DNA from 2 places in the Streptomyces sp. NPDC091682 genome. Region 2 is predicted to be linked to the other one. Evidence: riboswitches for the same ligand, from Rfam matches in the RefSeq annotation. Region 2 holds a riboswitch; the other holds the start of a gene.
What was found. A riboswitch is a leader RNA that binds a small molecule or an ion and turns the genes downstream of it on or off. The one in region 2 is predicted to bind ZMP and ZTP.
Positions count from the first base shown of each region.

Region 1: another riboswitch for ZMP and ZTP. It lies ahead of glyA (serine hydroxymethyltransferase); the one in region 2 lies ahead of ACIQK6_RS34795 (bifunctional 5,10-methylenetetrahydrofolate dehydrogenase/5,10-methenyltetrahydrofolate cyclohydrolase).

Region 1 covers NZ_JBIVTH010000001.1:164,732-168,762, forward strand. Annotated here, with positions in the region: gene rocD (ornithine--oxo-acid transaminase) at 1-1,189, opposite strand, end outside; ZMP/ZTP riboswitch at 1,322-1,412, shown strand; gene glyA (serine hydroxymethyltransferase) at 1,447-2,715, shown strand; gene trpS (tryptophan--tRNA ligase) at 2,844-3,857, shown strand; gene ACIQK6_RS00800 (2'-5' RNA ligase family protein) at 3,954-4,031, shown strand, end outside.
Region 2 covers NZ_JBIVTH010000021.1:95,529-99,559, forward strand. Annotated here, with positions in the region: gene ACIQK6_RS34790 (FAD-dependent oxidoreductase) at 62-1,468, shown strand; gene ACIQK6_RS34795 (bifunctional 5,10-methylenetetrahydrofolate dehydrogenase/5,10-methenyltetrahydrofolate cyclohydrolase) at 1,593-2,438, opposite strand; ZMP/ZTP riboswitch at 2,517-2,619, opposite strand; gene ACIQK6_RS34800 (class I SAM-dependent methyltransferase) at 2,677-3,438, shown strand; gene ACIQK6_RS34805 (RNA polymerase sigma factor) at 3,653-4,031, shown strand, end outside.

The DNA of each region.
Region 1 (4,031 bases), on a different contig from region 2:
AGCGGAGCTGGGCCAGGCCCCAGTCCAGGTCCTCCTTGCTGATCACCAGCGGCGGGGCGATCCGGATCGTCGACCCGTGGGTGTCCTTCACCAGCACCCCGAGCTCCATCAGCTTCTCGGAGATCTCCCGGCCGGTGCCGCGCGAGGGGTCGATGTCGACGCCCGCCCACAGCCCGCGGCCGCGCACCGCGGTCACCGCGCCCCCGCCGACCAGCAGGTTCAGTTCCCGGTGCAGGTGCTCGCCCAGCTCGGTGGCGCGGCCCTGGAACTCGCCGGTCCGGAGCATCGCGATGACCTCCAGCGCGACCGCGCACGCGAGCGGGTTCCCGCCGAAGGTGGATCCGTGCTGCCCGGGCCGGAACACCCCGAGCACGTCGCGGTCGGCGACCACGGCGGACACCGGCACCACGCCGCCGCCGAGCGCCTTGCCGAGGATGTAGACGTCCGGGACGACGCCCTCGTGCTCGCACGCGAAGGTCCGGCCGGTCCGCCCCAGCCCCGACTGGATCTCGTCCGCCATGAACAGGACGTTCCGCTCGCGGGTCAGCTCCCGTACGCCGCTCAGGTACCCGGCGGGCGGCACCAGCACCCCCGCCTCGCCCTGGATCGGCTCCAGCAGCACGGCCACCGTGTTCTCGGTGACGGCGTGGGACAGCGCGGTGAGGTCCCCGTACGGAACGATCTCGAAGCCCGGCGTGTACGGGCCGAAGTGGTCGCGGGCGTCGTGGTCCGTGGAGAAGGAGACGACGGTCGTGGTCCGCCCGTGGAAGTTGTCGGCGGCGACCACGATCTTGGCGTGCCCGTCCGGGACGCCCTTGACCTCGTAACCCCACTTGCGGGCGGTCTTCACCGCCGTCTCCACGGCCTCCGCCCCCGTGTTCATGGGGAGCACCATCTCCTTGCCGCACAGCGCGGCGAGCTCGGTACAGAAGTCGGCGAACCGGTCGTGGTGGAAGGCGCGCGAGGTGAGCGTGACCCGCTCCAACTGGGCGTGGGCCGCGTCGATCAGACGGCGGTTGCCGTGCCCGAAGTTGAGGGCCGAGTACCCGGCGAGCATGTCGAGGTATCTGCGGCCCTCGACATCGGTCATCCAGGCGCCTTCCGCCGACGCGACGACCAGGGGCAGCGGGTGGTAATTGTGCGCACTGTGCGCGTCGGCGGAGCGGATGGCATCAGCAGTTGTCGACACGGGGTCTCCGATCGTCCGTCCGGGCGGGATGAAGCGCCGGGTGCAGCGGTGACGAGGGTGGCGTCACCTTCTTATCGTCGCTCGTATCGCGGACGCAGAAACCTCTCTCCCGGCGCGCCCGCTAAGGTGTCCGGTACGCACGGCGACTGGCGTACGGAGAACCAACTCCGGGGGAGTCGTGCGCGCTCGACCGCATACAGGGCCGCTCGCCTGGGCCTCGCGGGGTACCGATCACATCGACCCCGGAGGAGCCCGCCATGTCCGCGAGCCGCCATCCCGCCCTTCTCTCCACCGACCCCGAGCTGGCGTCCTTCGTCGCCGCCGAGGAAGTGCTGCAGGCACAGACCCTGCGCCTGATCCCCAGTGAGAACTACGTGTCCGCGGCCGTCCTCGAAGCCTCCGGCACCGTGCTGCAGAACAAGTACAGCGAGGGCTACCCCGGCCGCCGCTACTACGAGGGCCAGCAGAACATCGACCGCGTCGAGGCGCTGGCGATCGAACGGGCCAAGGGCCTGTTCGGCGTGGACCACGCCAACGTGCAGCCGTATTCCGGCTCGCCGGCCAACCTGGCCGTGTACCTGGCCTTCGCGAAGCCGGGCGACACGGTGATGGGCATGGCCCTGCCGATGGGCGGGCACCTCACCCACGGCTGGGGCGTCTCGGCGACCGGCTCCTGGTTCCGGGGCGTGCAGTACGGCGTCCGGGCCGACACCGGCCTGATCGACTACGACGCGGTGCGCGAGCTGGCCCTCGCCGAGCGCCCCAAGGTGATCTTCTGCGGCGGTACCGCCCTGCCGAGGACCATCGACTTCGCCGCCTTCGCCGAGATCGCCCGCGAGGCGGGCTCGATCCTGGTCGCCGACGTGGCCCACATCGCGGGTCTGATCGCGGGCGGCGCGCACCCGTCCCCGGCGGACCACGTCGACGTCATCTCCACCACCACGCACAAGACCCTGCGCGGTCCGCGGGGCGCGATGCTGATGTGCCGGGAAGAGCACGCGAAGGCCATCGACAAGGCGGTCTTCCCGGGCCTGCAGGGCGGCCCGCACAACCAGACGACCGCCGGTATCGCGGTGGCGCTGCACGAGGCGGCCCAGCCGTCCTTCACGGCGTACGCGCACCAGGTCGTCGCCAACGCCAAGGCGCTGGCCGCGGCGCTGCTGCAGAAGGGCTTCGACCTGGTCTCGGGCGGTACGGACAATCACCTGATCCTGATCGACCTGACGGGCAAGGACGTGCCGGGCAAGATCGCGGCCAAGGCTCTGGACCGGGCGGGCATCGTCGTGAACTACAACACGGTGCCGTTCGACCCGCGCAAGCCGTTCGATCCCTCGGGGGTGCGGATCGGTACGCCGTCGCTGACGTCCCGCGGGCTGTCCACGGAGCACATGCCGGTGGTGGCGGACTGGATCTCGCGCGCGGTCGACGCCGCCGCGAAGGGTGACGAGCAGGCCCTCGCCGTGATCCGTGCCGAGGTGACGGACCTGATGGCCGCCTTCCCGGCCCCGGGCCTGCCGCTCGCCTGACCGGCGGCCCGATCGCCCCGATCGCAGGCGGGGCCGGAAATTCCGGCCCCGCCTGCGATCGAGGCGCGGGTGGGGGATCCGGCCGGCGGCGGGCACGGGCCCGCCCCCGCACCTGAGAGAATGAAGCCATGGCTTCTGATCGTCCTCGCGCGCTCTCCGGCATCCAGCCCACCTCCGGTTCGTTCCACCTCGGGAACTACCTCGGAGCCATCCGCCAGTACGTCGCCCTGCAGGAGACGCACGACGCCTTCTACATGGTGGTCGACCTGCACGCGATCACCATGCCGCAGGATCCGAAGGATCTGCGCGCGAACACCCGCCTCTCCGCCGCCCAGCTGCTGGCCGCCGGCCTGGACCCCGAGCGCTGCACGCTCTTCGTCCAGAGCCACGTGCCGGAGCACGCGCAGCTCGGCTGGGTCATGAACTGCATCACCGGGTTCGGCGAGGCCAGCCGGATGACCCAGTTCAAGGACAAGTCCGCCAAGGGCGGCGTCAACAGCGCCAGCGTCGGCCTGTTCACGTACCCGATCCTCCAGGTCGCCGACATCCTGCTCTACCAGGCGAACGCCGTCCCCGTAGGCGAGGACCAGCGCCAGCACATCGAGCTGACCCGCGACCTGGCGGAGCGCTTCAACCAGCGCTACGGCCGGACCTTCACCCTGCCCGCCGCGCACATCGTCAAGGAGGTCGCGAAGATCTACGACCTCCAGGACCCGGCGATCAAGATGTCGAAGTCCGCGTCGTCCCCCAAGGGCCTGATCAACCTCCTCGACGAGCCCAAGGTCACCGAGAAGAAGATCAAGAGCGCGGTCACCGACACCGAGGCCGAGATCCGCTTCGACTCCGAGAAGAAGCCCGGCGTCAGCAACCTGCTCACGATCTACTCCACCCTCACGGGCGAGACCGTCGCCGAGCTGGAGGCCAAGTACGAGGGCAAGGGCTACGGCGCGCTGAAGACCGACCTGGCCGGCGTGATGGTCGATTTCGTCACACCGTTCAAGAAGCGGACCCAGGAATACCTGGACGACCCGGAGACGCTGGACTCCCTCCTGGCCAAGGGCGCGGAGAAGGCCCGCGCGGTCGCCGCCGAGACGCTCGCACAGGCCTACGACCGCCTCGGTCTGCTGCCCGCCAAGCACTGACGAACGCAACTACGGACAGAGAGCCCTGGCACGAAGGGGGGTGCTGCCGCCACACTGGGCGGCAGCAGTCCACAGCGACAAGCGGAGGAGAGATACGTGGGGACCGTAACGCTCGGCGTTTCGATCGCGGTCCCGGAGCCGTACGGCAGCCAGCTCCAGGAGCTGCGCGCGGGC
Region 2 (4,031 bases):
CCGGTCGCCGCATCCCTCACGCCGATGCCCTCAGCACGGCCCTGACAGAGAGCACGCCACGATGAACCAGTCCACCCCGCCCCGCCACGCGGTCGTCATCGGCGGCAGTCTGGTCGGCCTCCTCGCGGCGGCCGTCCTCGCCGAGCACGCAACGGTCACCGTCATCGACGCCGACCCGCTGCCCGGGGGTTCGGCCCCGCGCCGTGGACTCCCGCAGGCCCGGCACACCCACCTCCTGTGGTCGGGCGGTGCCCGGGCCATCGAAGAGATCCTGCCCGGCATCACCGACGACTGGACGAAGGCGGGTGCCATCCGCCGCAGCCTGCCCACCGACCTGGTCACCAAGACCGCCCACGGCTGGATCCCGCGCTTCGGGGAGAAGCAGTTCAACATCTCCTGCAGTCGCGATCTCCTCGATGCGGTGGTCCGCGCCCGGGTGACCGCTCTGCAAGGGGTCTCCACGCTCCAGCGGAGCCGCGTCCGCGCCCTGGAGGGCACGGCGTCCCGGGTCACCGGCGTGCTGGTCGACACCCCCGAGGAAGCGGGCCGACTGGTGACCGCCGACCTCGTGATCGACGCGAGCGGCCGCGGCTCGCGCGCCCGGACCTGGCTCCAGGCGCTCGGCGTCAGCGGCATCCGGCAGGCCGAGGTCGACTCGGGCCTCGTCTACGCGACGAGGATCTTCGAAGCCCCGCCCGGAGCCCACGAGATGGGCTTCCCCATCGTCAACATCCAGTCCGACCCCCGGGTGCCCGTCCCGGGCCGGACGGCCACGGTCGTGCCCATCGAGAACGGCCAGTGGCAGGCCACCCTCTCCGGGACCCGGGGCGGCCAGCCGACCGACGACCCCGACGCGTTCATCCCGTTCGCCAAGGCCGTCCGCGACCCGATCGTCGGTGAGCTCCTGGAGGGCCGCAAGCCCCTGACGGACGTCGCCGTCACCCAGGGCACCGCCAACCGCCGGATCTACTTCGAGAAGGCCGAGCTGCCCGACGGGTTCTTCGCCGTCGGCGACTCCGTCGCCACCTTCAACCCGCTGTACGGACAGGGCATGTCCGTCGCGGCCCAGGGCATCCTGGCCGTACGCACCCTGCTGCGGGCGAAGGGGCTGGAGCATCCCGGCATCGGCCGCGAGGCGCAGCGTGCGATCGCCCCGCAGGTCAGCACCGCCTGGGAGCTCGCCACGTCGCAGGACATCCTCTACCCGGGGGCCACCGGGATGGAGCCGCGCGCCGGCACCGGCCTGCTCAACCGGTACGTCGACCGGCTGATGACGGGAGCCACGACCGATGAGGCGCTCACCGCCGCCCTGTTCGAGGTCATCACCATGAGCACCGCGCCCACCCACTGGATCCGCCCCTCGATGGTCTGGCACGTCCTGCGCACCTCGGACCGGGGCGCGCTGAAGGCGCCGCCGCTCACCGCCGCCGAGCGGGCCGTCGCCGGACTCGACCCGGTCGGTGCCTGAGGCGCACGGATCCCGGACGTCCGGACCGGCTCCCGGCTCCCGGCTCCCGGCTCCCGGGGAAAGCACGACGCCCCGGACCGAGGCCGGGGCGTGCGTGCGCGTGTGCGGGATCCGCGCGGTGGGATCAGAGCTCCGCGAGGTCCAGTCCGGCCTGCGCGGCGGCCGCCTGCACGGTCTGCTCCAGCAGTACGGCGATGGTCATCGGGCCGACACCACCCGGTACCGGCGTGATCAGCGAGGCCCGGGCGGCGGCCGACTCGAAGTGCACGTCGCCGACGTTGCCCTCGTTGTACCCGGCGTCCAGGACCACCGCGCCCGGCTTGATGTCCTCGCCGCGGATGAACTCGGCCTTGCCGACGGCGGCGACCAGCACGTCCGCCTGGCGCACGATCGAGGGCAGGTCCTGGGTCCGCGAGTGGCAGTAGGTGACGGTGGCGTTCTGCTCCAGCAGCAGCATCCCGGCCGGCTTGCCGAGGATCGCGCTGCGGCCGACGACGACGGCGTGCTTCCCGGTCAGGTCGACGTCGTAGGCGGCGAGCAGCCGCATGATGCCGCCGGGGGTGCAGGAGACGAAGCCCGGCAGCCCGAAGCCCATGGCGGCGAAGGAGTGCATGGTGACCCCGTCGACGTCCTTGCCCGGGGCGATGGCCTCGAAGGCGGCGCGCTCGTCGATGTGGTGCGGGACGGGGTGCTGGAGCAGGATGCCGCTGATCTCCGGGTCCTCGGACAGCGCGGTGAGGGTGGCCACCAGCTCCTCGGTGGTGGTCTCGGCCGGCAGCTCGACGTGGCGGGAGGTGATCCCGGCCTTGGCGCAGCGGTTCTGCTTCATGCGGACGTAGGTCACGGAGGCCGGGTCCTCGCCGACCAGCACGGTCGCGAGACAGGGCGCGGTGCCGGTGCGCTCCGTGATCTTCGCCGCGTGGGCGGCGGTCTGCTCCGAAATGCGGCGGGCGAGGGCCGTGCCGTCCATCAGCCGGGCGGAGCCGGTGGCAGGGGCGGTGGCAGTCTGGGCGGTCGTCACGGGGTCTCCTGAACGTCGCTGCGGATCGCGGTTCGCCCAGGCGCGCGGCAGCCGACGTACCGGAGGTCCACGGGTACGCCGGGCCGCTCCCCGGTGGTGATCCACCCGAACGCCAGTCACGGCCCGCCGACCACTGTAGTCGACATATCCGGTGGTTGTCGGGCGTCCGACCTGGGACGATCAAGGCATGACGCGTACTTTCGACCATCTTGTCGCCGAGGCCGAGTCCGTCTCCGTGGACGGCTGGGACTTCTCCTGGCTCGACGGCCGGGCCACCGAGCAGCGCCCCTCCTGGGGCTACCAGAAACTGATGAGCGAGCGCCTGGCCCAGGTCCGGTCCGCGCTGGACATCCAGACCGGCGGGGGTGAGGTCCTGGCCGGATGCGCTCCGCTGCCACCGTTGATGGTCGCCACCGAGTCCTGGCCGCCCAACATCGACAAGGCGACGCGGCTGCTGCACCCGCTGGGCGCCGTGGTGGTCGCCGACGCCGACGAGCCGCCGCTGCCCTTCGGCGACGCTGCCTTCGAGCTGGTGACCAGCCGGCACCCGGTGACCATCTGGTGGGAGGAGATCGCGCGGGTGCTGACGCCGGGCGGCAGCTACCTCTCGCAGCAGGTAGGTCCGGCGAGCGTCTTCGAGCTCGTCGAGTACTTCCTCGGCCCGCAGCCGGAGGAGGTCCGGCGCGGCCGGCACCCCGACGACGCGGTCGCCGACGCCACCGCGGCCGGCCTCGAAGTCCTCGATCTGCGCTCCGAACGACTGCGCACGGAGTTCCACGACATCGGAGCCGTGATCTACTTCCTACGGAAGGTGATCTGGATGGTGCCCGGCTTCACGGTCGGGCAGTACCGGGACCGGTTGCGCGAGCTCCACGAACAGATCGAACGCGAAGGTCCGTTCGTCGCTCACACCGCCCGCTTCCTCATCGAAGCCCGCAAAACGGGCTGATCTGAAGGGCGGACGGATCTGCGCCGGATCGGTTGCGCGGCCACAGCGTGGCGCAGGTCACTCAATTCAGCGCGTAACGAATCGACTCGGGCATGCGATGAACCGACAGGTGTCCTCGCGCGGCCCGGAATACAGACCCCCCCTCCGGTCTGTTTCCCGAGTTCGCGCGATGATGTCCCGCCCACCCTTATCTGTTCGCAACGAGAGGCTCCTTGTGTCGCTCAGCCCGTCCCGTACGTTCCCTCCGGAGATCGCCGAATCCGAGGCCCTCGTCGCGCTCGTCGAGCGCGGCCGCGAGCAGGGTCACATCAACGGTGACGACGTGCGCCAGGCCTTCGAGGCCGGCCGCATCCCGGTGGACCAGTGGAAGCGGGTCCTGCGCAGCCTGAACCAGGTCCTGGACGAGGAGGGTGTCGCCCTTCACGTCAGCGCGGCGCCCGCCACCAAGGCCGCCGCCAAGAAGCCCCGCAAGGCTGCCGCCGCACCGGCCCGCACCGTGGCCAAGAAGGCCACCGCCGCGCCGCGCCCCATCGGCGCCCGCAAGACCGCGGTCACCACCGCGGCCACGGCTGCCACCACCGCCACGGCGATAT